Kineococcus sp. NBC_00420: one gene and its partners. The protein of the gene in region 3 interacts with the protein of the main gene of each other region in a pairwise test. Links are inferred from orthologs where the notes say so. Each region holds a gene or a part of one and is shown on either strand. Other genes may lie near its edges. The genes, in order: OG218_RS04770, rplL, dnaE and OG218_RS17035.

What was found.
Region 1: the proteins of dnaE (region 3) and OG218_RS04770 interact in binary tests that used the Escherichia coli proteins (3 or more experiments, as listed by UniProt). The link is inferred for Kineococcus sp. NBC_00420 from one-to-one orthologs.
Region 2: the proteins of dnaE (region 3) and rplL interact in binary tests that used the Escherichia coli proteins (3 or more experiments, as listed by UniProt). The link is inferred for Kineococcus sp. NBC_00420 from one-to-one orthologs.
Region 4: the proteins of dnaE (region 3) and OG218_RS17035 interact in binary tests that used the Escherichia coli proteins (3 or more experiments, as listed by UniProt). The link is inferred for Kineococcus sp. NBC_00420 from one-to-one orthologs.

Annotation. Positions count from the first base shown.
Region 1 is NZ_CP107930.1:963,529-970,883, forward strand. What follows is about bases 4,523-7,345. They hold OG218_RS04770 (pyridoxal phosphate-dependent aminotransferase), read left to right. Parts: upstream 4,523-5,266; coding sequence 5,267-6,424; downstream 6,425-7,345. Other genes in these bases: rpsB (30S ribosomal protein S2), read right to left, coding at 4,523-4,930; OG218_RS04775 (TraR/DksA family transcriptional regulator), read left to right, coding at 6,421-6,759; OG218_RS04780 (murein hydrolase activator EnvC family protein), read left to right, coding at 6,855-7,345. Outside these bases: 23S rRNA (adenine(2503)-C(2))-methyltransferase RlmN, read right to left, coding at 1-498; OG218_RS04745 (phosphatidate cytidylyltransferase), read right to left, coding at 540-1,430; frr (ribosome recycling factor), read right to left, coding at 1,454-2,011; pyrH (UMP kinase), read right to left, coding at 2,082-2,843; tsf (translation elongation factor Ts), read right to left, coding at 3,030-3,857; more of rpsB, read right to left, coding at 3,971-4,522; more of OG218_RS04780, read left to right, coding at 7,346-7,355. UniProt on the Escherichia coli protein: Shows aminotransferase activity with methionine and histidine as substrates, and to a lesser extent also with phenylalanine.
Region 2 is NZ_CP107930.1:3,685,532-3,688,246, reverse strand. It holds rplL (50S ribosomal protein L7/L12), read right to left. Parts: upstream 1,693-2,715; coding sequence 1,309-1,692; downstream 1-1,308. Other genes in the region: rplA (50S ribosomal protein L1), read right to left, coding at 2,651-2,715; rplJ (50S ribosomal protein L10), read right to left, coding at 1,763-2,335; rpoB (DNA-directed RNA polymerase subunit beta), read right to left, coding at 1-899. UniProt on the Escherichia coli protein: The binding site for several of the GTPase factors involved in protein synthesis (IF-2, EF-Tu, EF-G and RF3). Is thus essential for accurate translation.
Region 3 is NZ_CP107930.1:4,880,370-4,889,012, forward strand. What follows is about bases 1,803-5,913. They hold dnaE (DNA polymerase III subunit alpha), read left to right. Parts: upstream 1,803-2,161; coding sequence 2,162-5,713; downstream 5,714-5,913. Other genes in these bases: OG218_RS23850 (RluA family pseudouridine synthase), read left to right, coding at 1,803-2,054; OG218_RS23860 (hypothetical protein), read left to right, coding at 5,710-5,913. Outside these bases: OG218_RS23840 (TraR/DksA family transcriptional regulator), read left to right, coding at 17-490; lspA (signal peptidase II), read left to right, coding at 575-1,138; more of OG218_RS23850, read left to right, coding at 1,131-1,802; more of OG218_RS23860, read left to right, coding at 5,914-6,189; ybaK (Cys-tRNA(Pro) deacylase), read right to left, coding at 6,257-6,757; OG218_RS23870 (LON peptidase substrate-binding domain-containing protein), read right to left, coding at 6,768-7,448; hisD (histidinol dehydrogenase), read left to right, coding at 7,501-8,643. UniProt on the Escherichia coli protein: DNA polymerase III is a complex, multichain enzyme responsible for most of the replicative synthesis in bacteria. This DNA polymerase also exhibits 3' to 5' exonuclease activity. The alpha chain is the DNA polymerase catalytic subunit.
Region 4 is NZ_CP107930.1:3,456,483-3,463,927, reverse strand. Bases 20-2,932 are described here. They hold OG218_RS17035 (DNA polymerase III subunit gamma and tau), read left to right. Parts: upstream 20-336; coding sequence 337-2,529; downstream 2,530-2,932. Other genes in these bases: recR (recombination mediator RecR), read left to right, coding at 2,565-2,932. In the rest of the region: more of recR, read left to right, coding at 2,933-3,164; OG218_RS17025 (DUF5063 domain-containing protein), read left to right, coding at 3,157-3,741; OG218_RS17020 (aspartate kinase), read left to right, coding at 3,835-5,130; OG218_RS17015 (aspartate-semialdehyde dehydrogenase), read left to right, coding at 5,127-6,206; OG218_RS17010 (hypothetical protein), read right to left, coding at 6,272-6,715; OG218_RS17005 (potassium channel family protein), read left to right, coding at 6,818-7,445. UniProt on the Escherichia coli protein: Part of the beta sliding clamp loading complex, which hydrolyzes ATP to load the beta clamp onto primed DNA to form the DNA replication pre-initiation complex.

The DNA of each region.
Region 1 (7,355 bases), 3.9 Mb from region 3 along the record:
CTCGGCCGTCGAGAGGTTGCGGGTCAGACCCGCCTGACCGGTGGCGCAGAACGGGCAGTTCATCCCGCAGCCGGCCTGGCTGGAGATGCAGATGGTGTCGCGGTTCTTGTAGCGCATGAGGACGGACTCGACGAGGGCACCGTCGTGCATCCGGTAGAGCGACTTGATCGTCTTGCCGGCGTCGGCGGTGAGCGTGCGGATCGGCGTCAGCACCGTCGGCAGCAGCGCCGCCGCGATCCGGTCGCGGCTCGCGGCCGGGAGGTCCGTCATCTTCGCCGGGTCGTCCTCGAGGCGCTCGAACCACTGCGTGGCGAGCTGCTTGCCGCGGAACGCCTTCTCCCCCAGCTCCACCATCGCCGGGCCGCGTTCCTCGGGTTCGAGGTCGACGAAGTGGCGCGGCGGCTTGCCGCGGCGGGGGGCGGCCATCACCAGCTTGCCGGGGCCGGCAGGCGCCAGGGGCAGCGGTTCACGGGTGGGGGCATCCGGAGGAGTCGTCATCGTGACTCCATGGTAAGGGCCCGCAGGTGTCGTCGACGCGCTCAGGCCGGGACGAGCCAGAGCAGCAGCAGGTAGACCACCGGCGCCGCCGGCAGCAGCGAGTCGAGGCGGTCCATGACCCCGCCGTGACCGGGCAGCAGCGTGCCCATGTCCTTGATGCCGAGGTCGCGCTTGAGCATCGACTCGGACAGGTCGCCGAGGATCGCGACGGCGACGGTGACGACCCCGAGCAGGACCCCGCCCCACCACGGCCCGCCCAGCGCCAACGGCAGGGCGATCGCCCCGGCGAGGGCACCGACGACGACGGAGCCGGCCGTCCCCTCCCACGACTTCTTCGGGCTCACCGACGGCGCCATGGGGTGCTTGCCCCACAGGACCCCCGCCGCGTAGCCACCCACGTCGCTGGCCACCACGAGGATGACGAAGACGAGAACCCGCCAGGGCCCCTGGTCGGCGGCCAGCATGAGCATCGCGAAACCGGCCAGCAGCGGGCCGTAGCTGACGATGAAGATGCCGCCGGCGACGTCGCGCACGGCGGGGACGGTGGTCACCGCCCCGTGGTCGCCGCCGTCACCGAGCAGGCGGTAGACGATGACGGCGAAGACCGTGAGCGCGTAGGCCACGAACAACGTCTCGCCCCCGCCGAGGTAGGCCCCCGGCACCATGGCCAGGGTGCCCGCCACGGGGGGCAGGACCGGGACCCGCAGGTGGCGCGCGCGGAACGCCCGCACCACCTCGACGCAGCCGTAGAGCACCGCGACGCTGGTGAAGACGACGAACGCCTCACGCCGGATGAACAGGCTGGCCACGACCACGGCACCGAGGCCGACGCCGATGCCGATGGCGGCGGGCAGGTTGCGGCCCGCCCGCCGGGGAGCCCTGGGAGGGTGGGGGGTCCCCGTCGTCGGGGTCCCCGTCGTCTCGCCCGTCACGTCGCGCCTCGCGTCCCCGTCGCTCAGACGGCGAGCAGTTCGGCTTCCTTGTTCTTCAGCAGGTCGTCGACGGCGTCGACGTGGCGCTTGGTGACCGACTCGAGTTCCTTCTCCGCCCGCGCGACCTCGTCCTCGCCGGCCTCACCGTCCTTGACGATGCGGTCCAGCTCCTCCTTGGCCCGACGGCGCACGTTGCGCAGCGAGACGCGGGCGTCCTCGGCCTTGGTGCGCGCGATCTTGATGTAGTCCTTGCGGCGTTCCTCGGTCAGCTGCGGCAGCACGATCCGGATGACGTTGCCGTCGTTGCCCGGGTTCACCCCGAGGTCGGAGTTGCGCAGGGCCTTCTCGATCTCGGTCATCGCCGCCCGGTCGAAGGGGGTGATGAGCACCGAGCGCGCCTCGGGGATCTGGAAGCTGGCCAGCTGCTGCAGCGGGGTCGGCGCACCGTAGTAGTCGACCATGATCTTGTGGAACATCGCCGCGTTGGCCCGGCCCGTCCGGATGGCACCGAAGTCGCCCTTGGCGACTTCGATCGCCTTTTCCATCTTCTCCTCGGCCTCGAGGAGCGTGTCGTCGATCACGGGTGGTCCCTTTCGTCCTGCGTCCGGCGCGTGCTGTCCGCCTGTGGTGCCGTCGATCCGCCCGGCGGGCTCAGTCGGCGATCACCTGCGTGCCGATCCTCTCACCCCGCAGGGCGCGCGCCACGCCCTGGCCCTCCATCCCGAAGACCATCATCGGGAGGCGGTTGTCCATGCAGAGGCTGAAGGCCGTCTGGTCGATGACGCGCAGGTTCTTGCGCATCGCCTCGGCGTAGCTGATCGTGTCGATCTTGGTGGCGTTCGGGTCGGTGCGCGGGTCGCCCGTGTAGACACCGTCGACACCGTTCTTCGCCATGAGGACCACGTCGGCGCGGACCTCCAGCGCCCGCTGGGCGGCGACGGTGTCGGTGGAGAAGTAGGGCATGCCGGCACCCGCGCCGAAGATCACGACGCGGCCCTTCTCCATGTGCCGGATCGCGCGGCGCGGGATGTACGGCTCGGCGACCTGACCCATCGTGATGGCCGTCTGGACGCGCGTGGAGACGTCCTGCTGCTCGAGGAAGTCCTGCAGGGCCAGGGCGTTCATCACGGTGCCGAGCATGCCCATGTAGTCGGCACGGCTGCGTTCCATCCCGCGCTGGGACAGCTCCGCGCCGCGGAAGAAGTTGCCGCCACCGACGACGATGGCGACCTGCACCCCCTGCTTGACGGGCCCGGCGATCTCGCGGGCCACCTCGGAGATGACGTCGGGGTCGACACCGACCTGACCGTTGCCGAAGAACTCGCCCGAGAGCTTGAGGAGCACCCGTCGGTAGGCCGGGCGCGGTTGCACGGTGCCGGCTTCGAGGTCGACGGTCAGGCTCGGCTCGCTCACGCGGTGGCTCCTCGGGGGGTGCAGGGGTCGGTCGGCGGTGTCGGGGCAGTCTGCCCCAGACGCGGTGCGCGGGTCACGCTCAGTGACCCGCCACTGGTCCGGACGGGACGCCCGGACGCGCGAACGGGGCGGGGAGACCCGACTCTCGTCGGGCTCCCCGCCCCGTCCACGTCACTGCGGTGGTGCTCAGGCGCCGGCGCGGAAGCGCGCGAACGACGTGACGTTCACGCCCGCCGCGGCCAGCAGCTTGGTGATCGTCGTCTTCGGGTCCTTCGCGAACGGCTGCTCCAGCAGGACGTTGTCCTTGAAGAAGCTGTTCACGCGACCCTCGATGATCTTCGGCAGGGCGGCCTCGGGCTTGTTCTCCGCCCGCGAGGTCTCCTCGGCGATGCGGCGCTCGCTCTCGACCTTCTCGGCCGGGACCTCGTCGCGGGTGAGGTAGACCGGGCTCATGGCCGCGGCGTGCATCGCCACGTCCTTGCCGACCTCCTCGTTGGCCCCGTCGAGGGCCACGAGCACACCGATCGTCGGCGGCAGGTCGCTCGCCGTGCGGTGCAGGTAGGCGGAGACGTGCGTGCCCTCCACGCGGGCCACGCGGGCCAGGACGATCTTCTCGCCCATCGTCGCGTTGGCCTCGTCGAGGACCACCTGCACGCTCTTGCCGTCCAGCTCCGAGGCCAGCAGCGACTCGGCGTCGGTGGCCTTGACGGCCACGGCCTGGTCGAGCACCTGCTGGGCGAGGGCGACGAAGCCGGCGCTCTTGGCGACGAAGTCCGTCTCGCAGTTGAGCTGGACCATGACGCCGAGACCGGTCTCGGTGTGCACGACGACCAGACCGTTGGAGGCGTCGCGGTCCTCGCGCTTGGCGACGCCCTTCTGGCCCTTGATGCGGAGCAGCTCGATGGCCTTCTCGACGTCGCCCTCGGACTCCACGAGCGCGTTCTTGCAGTCGAGCATGCCCGCGCCGGTCTTCTCGCGCAGCGCCTTGACGTCAGCGGCGGTGTACGCAGCCACGGTCGTTCCTCTCGTCGTCCATCGGGGTTCTCGGGTGGAGCGGACGCGCGGACGCCCCGGGCCTCACGGCCCGGGGCGTCACCACAGGCGTCCTGTGTCAGGTGCTGCGGGCCTCAGGCCTGGGCAGCGGCTTCGGCGGGCTCGGCCGCAGCGTCGGCCTCGGGGGCAGCGTCGGCCTCGGGGGCGGCGTCGACCTCGGGCGCTTCGGCAGCGACCTCGGCCGGCTGGCCCTCGGCGGCTTCGGCCTCGGCGGCCTCCGGAGCGGTGGAGGCCTCGGCGGTGGCCGTGGACTCGGAGCCACCGGACTGCTCACCCTCGCTGCCGGCGAGCAGGTCCTGCTCCCAGGCCGCGAGCGGCTCGGTGTCGGACTCCGACTTGCCACCGTGGCGGACCTGCAGGCCCGCAGCGACGGCGTCGGCGATGACGCGGGTCAGCAGCGTGACGGAACGGATCGCGTCGTCGTTGCCGGGGATGCGGTAGTCGACGTCGTCGGGGTCGCAGTTGGAGTCGAGGATCGCGACGACGGGGATGTTCAGCTTCTTCGCCTCGTCGACGGCGAGGTGCTCCTTGTTGGTGTCGACGATCCACACCGCGGAGGGGACCTTGGTCATGTCGCGGATGCCGCCGAGGGTCTTGGTCAGCTTGGCGTACTCGCGGCTCAGGACCAGCAGTTCCTTCTTCGTGAGGCCGGAGGCGGCCACGTCGTCGAAGTCGACCTCTTCGAGCTCACGCATGCGCGCGATCCGCTTGGAGACGGTCTGGAAGTTGGTCAGCATCCCGCCGAGCCAGCGCTGGTTCACGAAGGGCATGCCCACGCGGGCGGCCTGCTCCGCGATGGACTCCTGAGCCTGCTTCTTGGTGCCGATGAAGAGGATGGAACCGCCGTGGGCGACGGTCTCCTTCACGAAGTCGTAGGCGCGGTCGATGAACGACAGCGACTGCTGCAGGTCGATGATGTAGATGCCGTTGCGCTCCGTGAAGAGGAAGCGCTTCATCTTGGGGTTCCAGCGGCGGGTCTGGTGTCCGAAGTGCACACCGGACTCGAGCAGCTGGCGCATCGTCACGACGGCCATGGGTGGTCCTCCTCGTGTCGGCCCCGCTCGGGGCCGATCGGTTCGTCCGCAGCGTGCCGGTCGGCTCGCCGCGCCTGGTCCTCGTGGCGCACCCCACCACCCGGTGGACCGGGTGGACCGAAAGGGTGCTTCCCCCTGCGTCGGAGCAGGGAGCGGGGACGCGATGTCACCCTGGACGCGGCACCGAGGTCGGGAGTCCGAGGACTCCGCTGCCACGGAGCGCGTACCGGGTGCCCCCGTAGTCTACGACGCGTGAGCACTGGTCTCGACCGCGGCGCGTCGGCGCCCTCCCCGGCCCCCGCGACGACTCCGGCGGGGAGTCCCGTGGTCTCCCGCATGCGACGTTTCGGGCCGACGATCTTCGCCGAGATGTCCGCGCTCGCGGTGCGCACCGGGGCGGTCAACCTGGGGCAGGGCTTCCCCGACTCCGACGGCCCCGCCTCGATCCTCGACGACGCCGTCACCGCGATCCGCTCGGGCCACAACCAGTACCCGCCGGGCATCGGCGTCCCCGCGCTGCTCGAGGCGGTCGCCGAGCACCAGCGCCGCTTCTACGGGCTCGCCCTCGACCCCACGTCGGAGGTCCTGGTCACCGCCGGGGCCACCGAGGCGGTCGCCGCGAGCCTGCTGGCGCTGTGCGAACCCGGCGACGAGGTCGTGGTGCTCGAACCGACCTACGACTCCTACGCCGCCGTCATCGCCCTCGCCGGGGCCGTGCAGCGCTCGGTGCCCCTCCTCCCCGGTCCCGACGGGTTCGTCCTCGACCGCGACGGGCTGCGGTCGGCGTTCTCCGAGCGCACGAGGGTCGTCCTGCTGAACACCCCGCACAACCCGACCGGGGCGGTGCTCTCCGCCGAGGAGGTCGCGGCCGTCGCCGCCCTGGCCGTCGAGTTCGACGCCGTCGTCGTGACCGACGAGGTGTACGAGCACCTGGTCTTCGACGGCCGCGTCCACGTCCCCGTGGCGACCCTGCCGGGGATGGCCGAGCGGACGCTGACGGTGTCCTCGGCGGGGAAGACGTTCTCCGTGACGGGCTGGAAGGTCGGCTGGGTCAGCGGCCCGGCGCCGCTGGTCGCCGCGGTCCGCACCGTCAAGCAGTTCCTCACCTACGTCAACGCCGGCCCGTTCCAGCCGGCGGTCGCGGCGGCGCTGGCACTGCCGGACTCCTTCTACTCCGAGCTCGCCGGCGACCTGCAACGGCGGCGCGACCTGCTCGTCGCCGGGCTGCGCTCGGCCGGGTTCGCGGTGTCCGTCCCGGCCGGGACGTACTTCGTCGTCGCCGACCCGCGACCCCTCGGTCACTCCGACGGCACCGCGCTGTGCCGCGAACTCCCCCACCTGGCCGGGGTCGTGGGGGTCCCCGTGTCGGCGTTCTGCGAACCGGGGAGCGTTGCCGCGCAGGCCGTCGAGCCGCTGGTCCGGTTCACGTTCTGCAAGTCCGACGCGGTGCTGGAGGAAGCCTGCGACCGGCTGCAGGCCCTGCGCTCGCGGTGAGCCTGCGCGAGACGCTGCGGGCGGAACGGGCCGACGCGGCGGTGCGGGCGGCCGGGCTGGAGCGAGAGCTCGCCAGTGCGCTGGAGGCGGCCGCCGAGGGCACGGCCGACGACGAGCACGACCCCGAGGGCTCGACGACGGCGTTCGAGCGGGCTCAGGTCGCGGCCGTGCTGGCGCAGGTGCGCGAGCGCCTCGACGCCCTCGACGACGCGCTCGCACGGGTCGGGGACCCGGGGTTCGGCACCTGCGCGGTCTGCGGGCGGGCGATCGCCCCGGAACGGCTCGCGGCCCGGCCGTGGACCACGACGTGCGTGGAGTGCGCCGGACGACGGTGACGACGACCCGTGCACAGGGTCGCGCCGTCCACAGACCACGCCCGGCCGGTCCGCCGGGACGCTCGACGGGGTGCTCGGCGGGTGAGGCTGTCCCGGTGCTGCCCTCCGCCGTCCCGACCGGTCTCGTCGCGTTCGCCTCGGCGGTGGGGCTGGCCGGGGGGATGGCCGGGGTGGTGGTGACCACCGTCCCCGCACCGGCGTCCCCGCCGACGACGCTCGCGGTCGTCGGGTCCTGGGTGTGGCCGGTGGAGCCGCCGCGGGTGCTGCGGGAGTTCGAGCACGTCGGTCGCTACGAGGCGGGTCATCGCGGGGTCGACCTCGCCGCGTCCCCCGGCCAGCCGGTCGTCGCCGTCGACGGCGGGACGGTCACGTTCGCCGGGTCGGTGGCCGGCCGGGAGGTCGTGGTGGTGCTGCACGCCGACGGACTCCGGACGACCTACGAACCCCTCGCCCCACTGGTGTCGAGCGGGGACGGGGTCAGGGCCGGTCAACCGCTGGGGACGCTGTCGGGGCCGGCGCACTGCGCGACCGACTGCCTGCACCTCGGCCTGCGCGACGGTGACCGCTACCTGGACCCGCTGGGCCGGTTGCGGGCC
Region 2 (2,715 bases), 1.2 Mb from region 3 along the record:
AGGTCGTAGCGCTTGGGGTTGAAGTACAGGTTGTCGAGCAGGTTGCGCGCGGCCTCCTGCGTCGGCGGTTCACCCGGGCGCAGCTTGCGGTAGATGTCCAGCAGCGCGTCCTCGACGCCCGAGGTGTGGTCCTTCTCCAGCGTGGAGATCATCGACTCGTAGTCGGCGAACTCCTCGCGGATCTGGGACTCGCTCCAGCCCAGGGCCTTCATCAGGACCGTGACCGACTGCTTGCGCTTGCGGTCGACGCGGACGCCGACGGTGTCGCGCTTGTCGATCTCGAACTCGAGCCAGGCACCGCGCGAAGGGATGATCTTCGCGGTCCAGGTGTCGCGGTCGGACGTCTTGTCCGGCACGCGCTCGAAGTAGATGCCCGGCGAACGGACCAGCTGCGACACGACGACGCGCTCGGTGCCGTTGATGACGAAGGTGCCGCGCTCGGTCATGAGCGGGAAGTCACCCATGAAGACGGTCTGCGACTTGATCTCACCGGTGTTGCCGTTGATGAACTCCGCCGTGACGAACAGGGGCGCGGAGTAGGTGAGGTCGCGCTCCTTGCAGTCGTCGAGGGAGTACTTCGGCGGCTCGAAGCGGTGGTCGCGGAACGACAGCGACATGGAGCCCGAGAAGTCCTCGATCGGGGAGATCTCTTCGAAGATCTCCTCCAGACCGGAGGTCGTCGGGACGGCGAGCCCACCGTTGGTGGAGGCCTCGACCCGGTCCTGCCAACGCTTGTTGCCGAGCAGCCAGTCGAAGCTGTCCGTCTGGAGCGCGAGGAGGTCGGGGACCTCCAGTGGTTCGTGGATCTTGCCGAAGGAGTATCGACCGGAGATCGTGCGCGGTGCCTTGTTGCCGATGTACGTGCGGTTCGGTGCGGACGCTGGAAGCGAGGCAGCCAAGAGTGGTCCTTCCACGGGCCTGCGAACTCTGTGCACTACCCGCCCCGCTCGGTCGTTCCCACGGCGACGACCGGCTATATGACTCTGGGCAGCGCAAAACAGCAGAGTACCCCCGATGGGCACGACTGTCCAACCCCCGGATCTGGCGATCCGGGCGCCGCGCGCCGGTGACCGCGAGCCCCCCGACGGCGACGTCGGCCCCGACGACGGTGTCGGGACGAGCAGGCGGTCGTGTTGACGACCGAGATGAGGATGTCCCCCCGACGCGTCCGCGTCAAGGCGACCCCCCGGGCGTGTGGGCAACTCGCCGAACCGGCCCCGGAAGTCGTCCGGGAACGCCGCAGGGGCGGCCGGACCGAGGTCCGACCGCCCCTGGGGCGTAGCGACCCGGGTCAGCCCCGGGCGGGGGTCACTTGAGGGTGACGGTGGCGCCAGCGGCTTCGAGCTGGGCCTTGGCCTTCTCGGCAGCGTCCTTGGCGACCTTCTCGAGGACGGGCTTGGGGGCACCGTCGACGAGGTCCTTGGCCTCCTTGAGGCCGAGGGAGGTCAGCGCGCGGACCTCCTTGATGACACCGATCTTCTTGTCACCAGCGGCCTCGAGGATGACGTCGAACTCGGACTGCTCTTCAGCAGCCTCGGCCGGCGCGCCGGCGACCGGGCCACCGGCCATCGCCACGGGGGCGGCGGCGGTGACGTCGAAGGTCTCCTCGAACTTCTTCACGAACTCGGAGAGCTCGATGAGGGTGAGTTCCTTGAACGCGTCGAGCAGCTCGTCGGTGCTGAGCTTCGCCATGAGGGCGGTCCTTCCTGAGTGTGTGGGTCCCGCGGTTCGCTGCGCGGGCAGGGGGGTGGGAGCTGGGAGCTCAGGCGTCCACGGTCTCGGCCACGGGGGCCTCGTCCGCAGCAGCCTCTGCGGGGGCGCCCGCAGCCTGCTTCTCCCGCAACGCTTCCACGGTGCGGACGGTCTTGGACAGCGGCGCCTGGAACAGCGACGCGGCCTTCGACTGGGTGGCCTTGAGGACACCGGCGACCTTGGAGAGGAGAACCTCGCGGGACTCCAGGTCGGCCAGGGCCTTGACGTCGTCGGCGCTGATCGCGCGGCCGTCGAGCACGCCGCTCTTGACGATCAGCTGGGGGTTGGCCTTGGCGAAGTCACGCAGACCCTTGGCCGCCTCCACCGGGTCACCGGTGATGAAGGCGATCGCGGAGGGGCCGGACAGCTGCCCCTCGAAGGCCGTGACTCCGGCCTCCTTCGCGGCGATGCTGGTCAGCGTGTTCTTCAGGACCGCGTAGGTCGTGTCAGGACCCAGCGCCGTCCGCAGGTTCGTGAGCTGCGCGACGGACAACCCCCGGTACTCGGTGAGCACCGCGGCGTTGGACTCCTGGAACAGAGCCGTGAGTTGCTTCACGGCGGCGATGTTCCTGGGCTTCGGCATGTGTGCCCTCCTTCCTCGTCTCGGGGGAAACCGGTCGACCCCGAAAGCACGAAACGCCCCGGCGCAGGTGCGCGGGGCGTCGGAGGGCGGCCACCAGGGCCACGATCGAAGCTCTTGCTCACCTGCGCAGGTCGCCCGCACTGCGGGGCCTTCAGCTACCAGCACCAGAGGTTCTGCACCAGAGGTGTGGGTAGCGACCGGCGGTCTTCGGTACTGGACAAGACTACACGCCGTGGACGGGTGGTCCTGACCGCACGACGCAGGGGCGGGACCCCGGAACGGGATCCCGCCCCTGCGGGGTGGTTCAGCGACGCGTCAGTTGACGGTCGCCTCCCCGGTGAGGTTGCGGGTCAGCGCGGGGTCGACCGGCACGCCCGGGC
Region 3 (8,643 bases):
ACGAGGGGGGACCACCATGCACGGGGTGTCTGCAGGAACCGCGACCGCGGGAGCGTCCACGGGGATCACCGGACGGGCCGTCCGCGCCGCTGCGGTGCGTGAGTTGCCGGTCAAGGACTCCGAGGAGGCCTGGACCCCGGCCGAGCTCGACGAGGTCCGCGCGGAACTCCAGAGCGAGATCGACCGCCTCACCCACCAGCTCGACGACGCCAACTCGTCCTTCTCCGCGCTGGTCCGTTCCGGCGGCGAGGGGGCCGGCGACGACCAGGTCGACCACGGTGCCACCACGGCCGGTCGCGAGCACGAGATGACGATCGCCAACAACGCCCGTGACCTGCTCGAGCAGACCCAGCGCGCACTGGTCCGCATGGGTTCGGGGGTCTTCGGCGTGTGCGAGTCCTGCAGCGGCCCCGTGGGCAAGGCGCGCCTGCAGGCCTTCCCGCGCGTCACCCAGTGCATGACCTGCAAGTCCCGCGCCGAACGCCGCTGAGCCTCCCCGGTCCGTGAGCCGGCCGGGCGACCGGCGGGATCGCGGACCGGGAGGGGGAGCGGGGCGTGGGAGACTGAGGTCGCCATGACCGATGCCTCTCGATCCCCGGAGCCGTCCCCCCCGGGGACCGACGCCCGGCGCCCCCGCCGCACGCTGTGGACCTTCCTCGTCTGGGTGGTCGTCTTCGCCCTCGACCAGGTCACCAAGGTCCTCGCCGTCGCGAACCTCGAACCCGGTGTGGTGCAGCCCTTCGTCGGCAAGGTGTTGCAGTTCCACCTGATCCGCAACCCCGGAGCGGCGTTCAGCTTCGCCACCGGCAGCACCTGGATCTTCACCGTCCTCGCCGCGGCGGTCGTCGTCGTGGTCGTGCGGTTGTCCCGCAAGCTGCGCAGCACCGCCTGGGCCCTGGCCTTCGGCTTCCTGCTCGCCGGCGCCACCGGCAACCTCGCCGACCGGCTGCTGCGCGAACCCGGGTTCGCCCGCGGGCACGTCGTGGACTTCCTGCAGCTGCCGCACTGGCCGATCTTCAACGTCGCGGACTCGAGCATCTGCGTCGCGGCCGTCCTCATCGCCATCCTCGCGATCCGCGGGGTGGGCCTCGACGGCACCCGCGAGACGCGCCCCGAGAAAGCGGCGAACGATGCCTGAACAGCGCAGTCTCCCGGTCCCCGACGGTCTCGAGGGGGAGCGCGTCGACGCGGGCCTGTCCCGACTCCTCGGGTTCTCCCGCACCCGCGCCGCCGAGATCGCGGCCACCGGTGGGGTCCTGCTCGACGGCCGCGCCGTCGGCAAGTCCGACCGCCTCACCGCCGGGTCCTGGCTCGAGGTCGAGGTGCCCGACCCGGTCGGCGCACCGACCGCCGTGGCCGAGGTGATCGACGGGCTGACCATCGTGCACGACGACGACGACCTCGTCGTCGTCGACAAGCCCGTCGGGGTGGCGGCCCACCCCAGCCCCGGCTGGACCGGCCCGACCGTCGTCGGCGGGCTGATGGGCGCGGGGTACACCATCGCCACGTCGGGATCGGCGGAACGCCAAGGGGTCGTGCACCGCCTCGACGTCGGCACGTCGGGTCTGATGGTGGTCGCCAAGAGCGAGCACGCCTACTCCGCCCTGAAGCGCGCCTTCAAGGAGCGGACGGTCGAGAAGGTCTACCACGCGCTCGTCCAGGGCCACCCCGACCCGTTGCGCGGCACCATCGACGCCCCCATCGGTCGCCACCCCGGGGGGACCTACAAGTTCGCGGTCATGGCCGAGGGCAAACCGTCCGTCACCCACTACGAGGTGATGGAGGCCTTCCGTTCCGCCGCGCTCTGCGAGGTGCACCTGGAGACGGGGCGCACCCACCAGATCCGTGTTCACTTCTCCGCGCTGCGCCACCCCTGCGTCGGGGACATGAGCTACGGCGCCGACCCGACGCTCGCGGCCCGTCTCGGCCTGCAGCGCCAGTGGCTGCACGCCGTCCGGCTCGGTTTCGAGCACCCGGGGACGGGCCGGCCCGTCGAGTTCACGAGCAGCTACCCGCTCGACCTGGCCACCGCCCTGGAGCGCCTCGCCGACTGAGGCGCGGACGTGTGTCGGGTCGGGTCCGTGTCCGGGCCGGCACTTACCATCGACAGGCACGGCCAGGCGCCCACCCGGCCGGCCGACCCACCTGGAGGCGCACCCCCATGGCATCCGGTTCGTCCAGCGGCGACTCCTTCGCCCACCTGCACGTCCACACCGAGTACTCGATGCTGGACGGTGCGGCCAAGGTGGACGACCTGTTCCGCACCGCCGCGGAGATGGGGATGCCGGCGGTCGCGACGACCGACCACGGCTTCGTCTTCGGCGCCTACGACTTCTGGAAGACCGCCAAGAAGCACGGGGTCAAGGCGATCATCGGGGTCGAGGCCTACCTCACGCCGGGCACCGCCCGCCAGGACAAGACCCGCGTGAAGTGGGGCGACCCCAACGGCCGCTCCGGCGACGACGTCTCCGGTGCCGGGTCCTACACCCACATGACGATGCTGGCCGAGAACACCGCCGGCATGCACAACCTCTTCAAGATGAGCAGCCTGGCCAGCCTCGAGGGCTTCCTCTACAAGCCCCGCATGGACCGCGAGCTGCTCTCGAAGTACTCCTCCGGGCTCATCGCGACGACGGGATGCCCCTCGGGTGAGGTCCAGACCCGGTTGCGGCTCGGTCAGTACGACGAGGCCCGCAAGGCCGCCGCGGAGTACCGCGACATCTTCGGCAAGGACAACTTCTTCTGCGAGCTGATGGACCACGGCCTCGACATCGAGCGCCGCGTCCAGGACGACCTGCTGAAGCTCGCGAAGGACCTCGACCTGCCGCTGCTGGCCACCAACGACCTGCACTACACCAAGGCCGAGGACTTCAAGGCGCACGAGGCGCTGCTCTGCGTGCAGTCCGGCTCGACGCTGGCCGACCCGAAGCGCTTCAAGTTCGACGCCGACGAGTTCTACCTCAAGAGCCCCGCGGAGATGCGCCACGTGTGGCGCGACCACCCCGAGGCCTGCGACAACACCCTCCTCATCGCCGAGCGCTGCGACGTCTCCTTCACCGAGTCGACCGGTGCCTACATGCCGCGCTTCCCCTGCCCCGAGGGGGAGAACGAGGAGAGCTGGTTCATCAAGGAGGTCTGGACCGGGCTGGCGCACCGCTACCCGGGCGGCATCCCCGACGACGTCCGCGCGCAGGCGGAGTACGAGATCGAGGTCATCGTCTCCAAGGGGTACCCCGGGTACTTCCTCGTCGTCGCCGACTTCATCAACTGGTCCAAGGAGAACGGCATCCGGGTCGGGCCGGGCCGTGGCTCGGGCGCGGGGTCGATGGCCGCGTACGCCATGGGGATCACCGACCTGGACCCGTTGCGCCACGGTCTGTTCTTCGAGCGCTTCCTCAACCCCGAGCGCATGTCCATGCCCGACTTCGACGTCGACTTCGACGAACGTCGCCGCGGTGAGGTCATCCAGTACGTCGTCGAGAAGTACGGCACCGACCGCGTCGCGCAGATCGTCACCTACGGCACGATCAAGGCCAAGCAGGCCGTCAAGGACTCCTCGCGCGTCCTCGGGTTCCCCTTCTCCATGGGCGACCGGATCACCAAGACGATGCCGCCGGCCGTGATGGGCAAGGACATCCCGCTGGCCGGGATCTTCGACCCCAACCACAAGCGGTACTCCGAGGCGGGGGAGTTCCGCGAGCTCTACAAGTCCGACCCCGAGGTCGTGAAGGTCGTCGACACCGCGCGTGGTCTCGAGGGTCTGAAGCGCCAGTGGGGCGTGCACGCGGCCGGCGTCATCATGTCCTCGGACCCCTTGATCGACCTGATCCCGATCATGAAGCGCGAAGCCGACGGCGCGATCATCACCCAGTTCGACTACCCGACGTGCGAGACGCTCGGGCTGGTCAAGATGGACTTCCTCGGCCTGCGCAACCTCACGATCCTCGACGACGCGTTGAAGAACGTCATCGCCAACGGCAAGGACCCCGTCGACCTCGACGCCCTCGAGCTCGACGACCCGGCGACGTTCGAACTGCTCGGCCGTGGCGACACGCTCGGGGTGTTCCAGTTCGACGGCGGCCCGATGCGCTCGCTGCTGCGCCTCATGCGCCCCGACAACTTCGAGGACATCTCCGCCGTCGGTGCGCTGTACCGCCCGGGACCGATGGGGGCGGGCTCGCACACCGCCTACGCCCGGCGCAAGAACGGCCAGGAGCCGATCACCCCGATCCACCCCGAGCTCGAGGAACCCCTCAAGGAGATCCTCGGCACGACCTACGGCCTGATCGTGTACCAGGAGCAGGTCATGTCGATCGCGCAGAAGGTCGCCGGGTACTCCCTCGGCAGCGCCGACCTGCTGCGCCGCGCGATGGGCAAGAAGAAGCGCGAGGTCCTCGACGCCGAGTACGTCGGCTTCGAGAAGGGGATGCTGGACAACGGGTTCTCCACGGAGTGCGTCAAGGCGCTCTGGGACATCCTGGTCCCGTTCTCCGACTACGCCTTCAACAAGGCGCACTCGGCGGCCTACGGCCTGGTCTCCTACTGGACGGGCTACCTCAAGGCCAACTACCCGGCGGAGTACATGGCCGCCGTCCTCACCTCGGTGCGCGACGACAAGGACAAGTCGGCGCTGTACCTCAACGAGTGCCGTCGCATGGGCATCCAGGTGCTCCCGCCGGACGTCAACGAGTCGAGCGCGAACTTCACCGCGGTCGGTACCGACATCCGCTTCGGGCTCACCGCGATCCGCAACGTCGGCGCCAACGTCGTCGACGGGATCGTCGAGGCCCGCCAGGCGAAGGGCCGCTTCGAGTCGTTCACCGACTTCCTCACCAAGGTCCCCGCGGTCGTCTGCAACAAGCGGACCATCGAGTCCCTCATCAAGGCCGGGTCCTTCGACTCCCTCGGCCACGTCCGTCGCGCGCTGGTCGCCACGCACGAGGACGCCGTGGACGCCGTCGTCGGAGTCAAGCGCAACGAGGCCATCGGCCAGTTCGACCTCTTCGCCGGGCTCGGCGGTGACGACGACGGGGCCAGCGGGTTCCAGGTCGAGATCCCCGACATCCCCGAGTGGGAGAAGGCCGAACTCCTCGCCCACGAACGGCAGATGCTCGGCCTCTACGTCTCCGACCACCCCCTCTTCGGGCTGGAGCGGTTGCTGGCCAATGCCTCCGACATGTCCATCTCGTCCCTGCTGGAGGACGAGTCCCGTCCCGACGGGTCGCAGATCACCATCGCGGGGATGATCACCGGCCTGCAGCGCAAGACGACCAAGCAGGGCAACTACTGGGCCATCGTCACCGTCGAGGACCTCGCCGGGGCCATCGAGTGCCTGTTCTTCCCCCAGTCCTACATGGACGTCGCGCAGTTGCTCGCCGAGGACCTCGTCGTCGTCGTGAAGGGCCGGTTGAACCGTCGGGACGAGGTCCCCACGATCTACGCCTCCGGCCTCACCGTGCCCGACATCTCCAGCACGGACGGGGTTCCGGTGACGGTCACCCTGCCCACCGCGAAGTGCACCGCGCCCGTCGTGGAGCAGCTCAAGACGGTCCTCGAGACCCACAAGGGGTCCACGGAGGTCCGGTTGCGCCTCACCCGCAGCGGCGGCGGGGCCGGCACGCTCATGCGTCTCGACGACTCGCTGCGGGTGACGCCCAGCCCGGCGTTGTTCGGTGACCTCAAGCAACTCCTCGGCCCGGCGTGCCTGGTGTGAGCACGACCCTCCCCGGTGCTGCGCAGCGGTCGGGCCGCCTCCCGCTGGTGCTGCTCTTCGGGCAGGCGGTGCTGGGGCTCGTGGTCGGCGTGGTGTGGTGGGCCGTCACCCGCCACCCGGCGACGTGGATGGTGGGGGAGCCCGTCGTCACCTCGACGTCGGTGTACCCGATCGCCCGGGACGGGGTGTTCTCCGTCCTCACCGGCCTCGTCGGCCTGGCCGCCGGGATCGTCGTCGTCCGCCGCGCCGGGGAGAGGCCCCTCGTCCTCTTCGCGACGGCGCTGGCCGGGGCCGTCGCCGGTGCCCTGCTGGCCGCCGGCCTCGCCACCTCGCTGCCCCCCACGAACACCGAGAACGCCGCGCACGTCACCCTGCAGGCGTGGGTCGCGCTGCTCGTGCAGCCCTTCGTCGTCGCCGCCGTCGTGGCGCTGACCACGTTGGTCCAGTCCCTGCTCGACTGGACCAGGACACCCTGACGACGAGCCTCACCGGTGTCCCGCTCGTCCACGGGCTCGTCGACACCCCGTGCGGGGTCGACGTCGTTCACCGGCTGATCGCGGCCACCGTCGCCGCCGTCGCGGCCACCAGGTCCGCGGGAGCCAGCTCCACCTGCAGCCCGCGCCGTCCGGCGCTCATGAGGACCGTCTCGTACGACTCCGCGCTCTCGTCCACGAACGTGGCCAGAGCGGTCTTCTGCCCCAGCGGGCTGATCCCGCCGACGACGTAGCCGCTGCTGCGCTGCGCCCGGCCCGGATCGGCCATGACGGCCTTCTTGCCGCCGGCCGCGCTCGCGAGCGCCTTGAGGTCCAGCATCCCGGCGACGGGCACCACGGCGCAGACCAGCCGGCCGTCGACGTCGGCGAGCAGCGTCTTGAAGACCCGGTGCTCGTCGACGTCCACCCCGGCGGCCTGCAGGGCACGGACGGCCTCGTCCCCGAAACCGTCGTGCGCCTCGTGGTCGTAGGGGTGCAGGGTGTGTACGACTCCGCGCTCGTTCAGCAGCCTGAGCGCGGGCGTGCCGGAGTCGGCGTTCTTCCTGGCCACGGCGCCGGAGTCAGTTGGGGTTCGCGGGGAGGTCCGGCAGCTCCGTCGCGGGAACCGCGCCGAAGGTCTCGACCAACGCGATCTCCTGCTTCAGCACGGCGAGTTCGGTGCGCAGCCGGGTCGCGGTGTCGGGTGCCTCGAGGAGGGCCTGGCGCTGGTCCAGGGACAGGACCATCGCGGCCGCGACCAGGTAGGACATGACGCGCGGGTCCTCCGGCGCCTCGGCGCCGCCGATGTCCAGCACCTCGCGGTACTCCTCGAAGCGGCGGGCGACGGCCGCCGAGAGAAGCTGCAGACCGCCCTCGTCCTCGTCGTCCTCGGTGTCGTCGTCCCCGAACGGCTCGACGAGCCCCGTCAGGTACGGCGTCCCCGCGGACTCGTCGATCCCGACGACCTTGAACCGGCTGGCGCCGACGGTGACCAGCTCGTAGCGGCCGTCCTCGGTCTCGGTCACCTCGCGCAGCAGGGCGACGCAGCCCACCTCGTGCAGGGCCTGCGCGTTGCCCTCGCCGACCTCGTGCCCCGCCTTGATCGCCACGACCCCGAAACCGCGGACGGCGTCCTCGTCCTCGGCGCCCGCCACCAGGTCCTGCACGAGCAGCCGGTAGCGGGGTTCGAAGACGTTCAGGGGCAGCACGAGTCCGGGGAAGAGGACGCTTCCCAGCGGGAACAGCGGAAGACGTTGCGGCACGCGGCCACCCTACGGCCCACGCGCTCTAGACTGACCCACCGTGACGCCCCCCCTGCTGGCCCGCACCGACCTGCGCGGAACGACCCTCGACGCCATGGCGCTGCGGTCGATCGTCCCGCGCGCCGACGTCGACGTGGCCGCCGCCATCGCGACCGTCGCCCCGATCTGCGAGGACGTGCGCACCCGCGGCGTCCCTGCCCTCCTCGAGCTCACCGAACGCTTCGACGGCGTCGCCATCACCGACGTCCGGGTCCCGGCCCGGGCCCTGACCGACGCGCTGGCGGCCCTCGACCCGCAGGTGCGGGCCGGGCTGGAGGAGTCGATCCGGCGGGCGCGGCTGGTGCACGACGACCAGCGCCGCACCGACACCACGACGCAGGTCGCGCCCGGCGGCACCGTCACCGAACGCTGGATCCCCGTCGGGCGGGTCGGGCTCTACGTCCCGGGCGGGCGCGCGGTCTACCCCTCCAGCGTGGTCATGAACGTCGTCCCGGCCCAGGCCGCCGGGGTCGCCTCCATCGCCGTCACCACCCCGGCGCAGAAGGAGTTCGGCGGCTCCGCGCACCCGACGATCCTGGCCGCCTGCGCGCTGCTGGGCGTCGAGGAGGTCTACACCGTGGGTGGGGCCCAGGCCATCGCGATGTTCGCCTACGGCGCCCGTGACGCCGAGGGGACCGTCGTCGTCGCGCCCGTGGACGTCGTCACCGGTCCGGGCAACATCTACGTCGCCTCCGCCAAGCGCTACGTCCAGGGCGTCGTCGGCATCGACTCCGAGGCCGGCCCCACCGAGATCGCCGTCCTCGCCGACGACACCGCCGACCCCGTGCACGTCGCCGCCGACCTGGTCAGCCAGGCCGAGCACGACCCGATGGCCGCCGCCGTCCTGATCACCCCGTCGGTGGCGCTCGCGGACGCCGTCGACGTCGAGCTGGAGAAGCGGGTCGCCGCGACGAAGCACTCCGGCCGCATCGAGGAGGCGCTGCGGGGCAGGCAGTCCGGGATCGTCCTGGTCGACTCCCTCGACGACGGCCTCGCCGTCGTCGACGGCTACGCCGCCGAGCACCTCGAGGTCCAGACCGCCGACTCCCGCGCGGTCGCGGCCCGGGTCCGCAACGCCGGGGCCGTCTTCGTGGGGGCGCACTCGCCGGTGTCGCTGGGCGACTACTGCGCCGGCTCCAACCACGTCCTGCCGACC
Region 4 (7,445 bases), 1.4 Mb from region 3 along the record:
GCGGCGGAGGATAGGGGATTTGAACCCCTGAGGGCGTTAACCCAACACGCTTTCCAAGCGTGCGCCATAGGCCACTAGGCGAATCCTCCAGTGCCACCAGCGTAGCCGACGGTGACCCGTGCTTCCGACCGGGGCGGGCGGCGGAGGGCGGTTGGACCGCGTCGCGATCGTCTCGTACAGTGATCTGCAGACCCCTCGTGCGGCGTCATCCCGCTGAACCCCCCCAGGGCCGGAAGGCAGCAAGGGTAGGTGGGCCCTGGCGGGTGTGCGGGGGGTCCCTCATCTCCTCCGCCGGACCGGTCCCCCGTGTCCGGACCGCGGGTTAGCCTCGTCCCCGTGACGACCGCGCTGTACCGCCGCTACCGGCCCGAGACGTTCGAGCAGGTCATCGGCCAGGAGCACGTCACCGCTCCGCTGATGCAGGCGTTGAGCAAGGGCCGGATCACGCACGCGTACCTCTTCTCGGGGCCGCGGGGGTGCGGCAAGACGACGAGCGCGCGGATCCTGGCGCGCTGCCTGAACTGCGCGCAGGGCCCGACGGCGACCCCTTGCGGCACCTGCGACTCCTGCCAGGACCTCGCCAACGGCGGGCCGGGCAGCATCGACGTCGTCGAGATCGACGCGGCCAGCCACAACGGGGTCGACGACGCCCGCGACCTGCGCGAACGGGTCTCCTTCGCCCCCGCCCGGGACCGGTTCAAGGTCTACATCCTCGACGAGGCCCACATGGTCACGGCGGCGGGCTTCAACGCGCTGCTGAAGACCGTCGAGGAACCCCCGCCGCACGTGAAGTTCATCTTCGCGACGACGGAACCGGACAAGGTCCTCACGACCATCCGCTCGCGCACCCACCACTACCCCTTCCGCCTCGTCCCCCCGGGCCGGTTGACGCCCTACCTGGGGGAACTCGCCGAGCGCGAGGGGGTCCAGATCGGCAAGGGCGTGCTGCCGCTCGTCGTGCGCGCGGGCGGCGGATCCGTGCGCGACACCCTGTCGGTGCTCGACCAGCTCATCGCCGGGGCCGGGGACGACGGCGTCACCTACGACATCGCGGTGAGCCTGTTGGGCTACACCCACGCCTCGTTGCTCGACGACGTCGTCGAGGCCATCGCCGCCGGCGACGGCGCGACGGTGTTCCGCGCCGTCGAGAAGGTCGTCGACACCGGCCAGGAACCCCGTCGCTTCGCTGACGACCTGCTGCAACGGCTGCGGGACCTGGTGATCGTCGCCGCCGTGGGTGATTCCGCGGCCGACGCGCTCGCCGTGCCCGAGGACGCCCTGGAGCGGTTGAAGGCGCAGGCCTCCCACCTCGGACGGGCCGAGCTCTCCCGCGCGGCCGACGTCGTCGCCGCCGGGCTGGAACAGATGACGGGGGCGACCTCGCCCCGCCTGCAGCTGGAACTCCTGTGCGCGCGGCTGCTGCTGCCGGGGGTCGACGCCGACGGCGGGATCGGTGCGCGGATGGACCGGATGGAACGCCGGTTCAGCGCCGGGGTCCCGGTGGCGACCGCGCCGGCCCCCCGGGGCGAACCCGACCCCGTGCGCGCCCCCGAACCGGTCCGCGCGGAACCCGTGCGCGCCCCCGAACCCGCTCGCGCGGAACCCGCTCGCCCCGAACCCGTCGCCGCCCCGGTGGAACCGGCGCCCGAACGCCCTGCCGCTCAGGAGCGGCCGCCCGCAGACGCGTGGCCCGCCGCCCGGACCCCCGGCGAGGCGCCTGCCCGGGCCGAGGCCCCGACCCCCGAACCCGCCGGTGCCCAGGCCCCCGTCGCCGACGCCGCCCCGAGCGGTGGCAGCGAGGTCGAGACGGTCCGGCGGTTGTGGACCGACGTCCTCGACAAGCTGAAGTCGATGAAGCGGGTCACCTGGGCGCTGGTCTCGGAGAGCGCCCGGGTCGAGGACCACCGCAACGGGGTCCTCGTCCTGCAGTTCAAGACCCCCGGCCTGGCCCAGACCTTCAGCAGCGGCAACCACGCGGGGTTCGTGGCCGAGGCCCTCATCCAGGTGACGGGGATCGAGGCCCGGGTGCAGGCCGCCGGGGCCACCGGTGGCGGTGGCGAGTCCGGCGGCGGTCGCGGTCAGGCCCGTCCGGCCCGCGGCGGCTGGTCGACGCCGAACCGTCAGCAGCAGGCCCCCGCCCAGCCCGCCCAGCGTCCGGCCCCGCAGCAGGCACCCGCCCAGCAGGCTGCGCCGCAGCCCGTCGCCCGGGCGACCCCGGACCCGGTCAGTCCCCCGCCCGGGACCTCGGCTCCCGCGCCGAGTGGCGGCGGCAACGCCTACTACGACGACGTCCCGCCGCCCGAGGAACCCCTCGAGGACCCGGGCGAGGAACAGCTCTCCCGTCCCAGTCGACGCGCGATGGTCGCCGCGGCGGCCGCCCCGCCGCCCGAGCCGACGCCGCCCGCCCCGGTGGAGGAGGACACCCCCAGCCGCGACGACGAGGACGCCGAGGAGGACTCCCAGCTCGTCGGCACGGCGGTCGTCGAGCAGATCCTCGGCGGGAAGATCATCTCCACCGACGAGAGGTGACCGGCGGTGTCGTCGCGGGCACGTAGTCTCGACGGGTGTACGAAGGAGTCGTCCAGGACCTGATCGACGAGCTCGGTCGCCTCCCCGGCGTGGGACCGAAGAGCGCGCAGCGCATCGCCTTCCACCTGCTCGCCGCCGACGCCGGTGACGTGAAGCGGCTGGCCGACGTCCTGACGGAGGTCAAGAGCAAGGTCCGGTTCTGCGAGGTCTGCGGGAACGTCGCGCAGGAACAGCTGTGCCGGGTCTGCCGCGACCCCCGTCGCGACCCCACGGTCATCTGCGTCGTCGAGGAGTCCAAGGACGTCGTCGCGATCGAGCGGACCCGGGAGTTCCGGGGTCGCTACCACGTGCTGGGGGGCGCGATCAGTCCCATGGAGGGCATCGGTCCCGACGACCTGCGCATGCGGGAGCTGCTGTCCCGCTTGTCCGACGGCACGGTCACCGAGACGATCATCGCGACCGACCCGAACCTGGAGGGGGAGGCGACCGCGACGTACCTGGCGCGGTTGCTGAAGCCGATGGGTCTGAGGGTCACGAGACTCGCCTCCGGCCTGCCGGTGGGCGGGGACCTGGAGTACGCAGACGAAGTGACCCTTGGACGAGCGTTCGCTGGACGGAGGTCCCTCGATGGCTGAGCAGCACCCCGCACCCGAGACCGTGAGCGACGAGCTCGCGGAACTCGCCGCCACCACGGCCGCGGACGCCCGCGCTTACCTCTCGACCGTCACCGAGGTCGCGACCGGGCGGATGGACTCGACCGCGCTCTCGGTCCTGCTCCTCGCCGTGAGCCAGGCGCTCGTGAGCGGCGCCCGCCTCGGCGCGGTCGCCGACGTCGTCCCGTCGCGGCGCTACGAACCCGACGCCGGCCCGGACCCGGACGTCGACCCCGTCCGCGCGGGGCTCGCGAACGTCCTGGAGGGTCTCGACGACTACGCCGACGTCGTCGACCCGCTGACCGACGCCAAGCTCGTCCGCGGGGCGCTGTCCGACGACCTCGCCAGCGTCGCCGCCGACCTCGAGCACGGCCTGCGCCACCACGAACGCGGTGACGTCACCGAGGCGCTGTGGTGGTGGCAGTTCTCCTACCTCTCCTCCTGGGGGCTGCGGGCCACCGCGGCGCTGCGCGTCCTGCAGTCGCTGCTGGCCCACCTGCGCCTCGACGTGGACTCCGAGACGGTCTCCGACGCGGAGTTCGACGCACTCCACCCCTGAGGGGCGTCCTCGGGTGGACACCGTGCACAGCTGCGGGACGGCGGGCTGGGCACGGCCCGGAGCACGGCAGGACGTTCCGTAGAATCGTCCGTCGTGGCTCTCGTGGTGCAGAAGTACGGCGGTTCCTCGGTCGCTGACGCCGAGGGGATCAAGCGTGTCGCGAAGCGGATCGCCGCGACGAAGCGCGCCGGCCACGAGGTCGTCGTCGTGGTCTCGGCGATGGGCGACACCACCGACAACCTCATCGACCTCGCCGAACAGGTCAGCCCCCGCCCGCCCGCCCGCGAGCTGGACATGCTGCTGACCTCGGGCGAGCGGATCTCGATGGCGGTCCTGGCCATGGCGATCTCCAACCTCGGGCTGGAGGCGCGCTCCTTCACCGGTTCCCAGGCCGGGGTCATCACCGACTCCTCGCACGGGCGGGCCCGCATCATCGACGTCACGCCCGGTCGCATCCGCGCCGCGCTCGACGAGGGTTCCATCGCGATCGTCGCCGGGTTCCAGGGCGTCAGCCAGGACACCAAGGACATCACCACCCTCGGTCGCGGTGGGTCCGACACCACCGCCGTCGCGCTCGCGGCGGCGTTGAAGGCCGACGTCTGCGAGATCTACACCGACGTCGACGGCGTCTACACCGCCGACCCGCGCATCGTCCCGACGGCCCGGAAGATCAACCGGATCGCGACGGAGGAGATGCTGGAGATGGCCGCCAACGGCGCCAAGATCCTCATGCTCCGCTGCGTGGAGTACGCGCGGAACTACGACCTCCCCATCCACGTGCGCAGCTCCTTCAGCCCGCACGAGGGGACCTGGGTCACCGACTCCCCCGTCCCCGCCGCCTTCAGCACCCACCGAACCGGGGAGGAACCCGTGGAACAGCCGATCATCTCCGGTGTCGCGCACGATCGCAGCGAAGCCAAGATCACCGTCGTGGGGGTCCCGGACAACCCGGGCACCGCCGCGGCGATCTTCAAGGCCGTCGCGCAGGCCGAGATCAACATCGACATGATCGTGCAGAACGTCGCCGCCGGGGCGTCGGGGCGCACGGACATCTCGTTCACGCTGCCCAAGGCCGAGGGGTCGACGGCGATCGCCGCGCTGGACAAGGCGCAGGCCGCGATCGGCTTCGAGCGCGTCGAGTACGACGACCAGATCGGCAAGGTCTCGCTGATCGGCGTCGGGATGCGGTCGCACCCGGGGGTCTCCGCGACGTTCTTCGAGGCGCTGGGCACCGAGGCCATCAACATGGAGATGATCTCGACCTCGGAGATCCGCATCTCGGTGGTCACCCGCCTCGACCAGCTCGATGACGCCGTGCGCGCGATCCACACCGCGTTCGGCCTCGACGGGGAAGCAGAAGCCGTGGTCTACGGAGGTACCGGACGATGACATCCAACGGGAGTCGCAAACCCACCCTCGCCGTCGTCGGGGCCACCGGCGCCGTCGGCACCGTCATGCTCGGGATCCTCTCCGAGCGCCCCGACGTGTGGGGCGAGATCCGTCTCGTCGCCTCCGCCCGCTCCGCCGGCAAGGTCCTGCGGGTCCGCGGCGAGGACGTCGTCGTGCGTGAACTCACCCCCGAGGTCTTCGACGGGGTCGACGTCGCCATGTTCGACGTCCCCGACGAGGTCTCCGCGGTGTGGGCGCCGATCGCCGCCGAGCGCGGCGCCGTCGCCGTCGACAACTCCGGCGCGTTCCGGATGGACGACGAGGTCCCCCTCGTGGTCCCCGAGGTCAACGGCGCGGCCGCGCGGAACCGCCACAAGGGCATCATCGCGAACCCGAACTGCACGACGCTGACGATGATGGACGCCCTCGGCGCCCTGCACGAGGAGTGGCAGCTCACCGAACTCGTCGTCGCCAGCTACCAGGCGGCCTCGGGCGCCGGGCAGCCCGGCGTGGACCGCCTCTACGACGAGCTCGAGGTCGTCGCGGGCGAGCGCACCCTCGGCTCCACGGCCGGCGACACCGCCGCGGCGATCTCCACCAAGCTCGGTGACGACTCCCCGTTCCCGACCCACCTCGCCCTCAACGTGATCCCCGTCGCGGGCTCGCTCAAGGACGGCGGCTGGACGAGCGAGGAGCTCAAGGTCCGCAACGAGTCCCGCAAGATCCTCGGGATCCCCGACCTGAAGGTCTCCGCGACCTGCGTCCGGGTGCCGGTGCAGACCACGCACTCCCTCGCGGTGCACGCGACGTTCGCGCGGCCCGTGTCGGTGGCCGAGGCGACCGCGAAGCTCGAAGCCGCCCCGAGCGTCGAGGTGCAGGACGACCTCGCGAACGGGATCTTCCCGACCCCGGCCAACACCGTGGGCGGCGACCCGACCGTCGTCGGCCGCATCCGGCAGGCGCTGGACTTCCCGAACACCCTCGACCTCTTCGTCTGCGGCGACAACCTCCGCAAGGGCGCCGCGCTGAACACCGCGCAGATCGCCGAGCTCATCGCGCGGGAACTCACCACCTGACCCCGCACGACGAAGGGCCCGTCCGGATCACCGGACGGGCCCTTCCCGTTCGGGGTGACGCAGGCCTAGTAGTGGGGGAACCCCAGGCTCCGGTTGTGCTCCTTGCAGGCGCTGTACCCGGTGATCGCCGACACCACGAAGGCCACGATCCAGATCGGCACCGTGATGAGCAACGAGAACCCCAGGGTGACCGAGGCGAGGATCGCCGAGAGCGGCGCGCAGACCACCTGGGCGATGATCAGCGCCACCCCCAGCCCGACCTGCCCGGCGTAGCAGTTCCCCGCGCCGAGCCAGAGGAACGAGAAGAGCACCGCCAACCCGGGCGTCTTGACCGGCACGACGACGACCCGGTTCTGCGGTGGGTACGGCTGGGGGTACGGCTGGGGGTAGGGCTGTTGGTAGGGCTGCATCCCGGCGTTCGGCGGCGGCGCCGGTTGCCAGGGCTGCTGCGCGTGCGGGTCCTGCCACGAACTGCCGTCCTCCGACGGGCCCTGCTGATACCCGCTCACGTGCTCCCCCTCGATCGCCCCGACCGACATCCTGACAGGGGGTGACGTTGCGTGTCTGCCCCCGGAGGTGGCGGAGCCCCCGTGATCCAGCAGACTCAGGTCGTGACCGAACGATCAGCGCGCCTGCGCCTGCCCGCCGGGCGCCCGGTGTCGCCGTTGCGCGCCATCGCGCTGCGCCTGGGGCTGGCCCTGCTGCTCGTCGTGGTCTGCTGGGTGGTCGTCTACCTCGAACGCGGCGGCTACCGCGACGGCGTCGACGGGTCGCTCTCGTCCCTGGACGCGCTGTACTACACGACCGTCACGCTCTCCACGACCGGCTACGGCGACATCGTCCCGGTGAGCGACAGCGCCCGGCTGGTCAACGCGCTGTTCGTGACCCCGGTCCGCATCCTGTTCGTCGTCATCCTCGTCGGCACCACGATCCAGGCGCTCACCGAGCGCTCCCGCAAGGAGATCCGCCTCGCGCGGTGGAGGGCCCGCATGCGCGACCACGTCATCGTCCTGGGCTACGGAACGAAGGGGCGCAACGCCGTCCGCGAGCTGCGGTTGAAGGGCCTGCCGGCCGACCGCGTCCTCGTCGTCGACCGCAGCCCCACCGCCACGGCCGACGCCGGCCGCGACGGCTACCTCAGCGTCACCGGCGACGTGACCCGTTCGGAGACGCTGGTGACGGCGCTCGCCGACCGCGCCCGCACCGTCGTCGTCGCCGTCGACCGCGACGACACCGCCA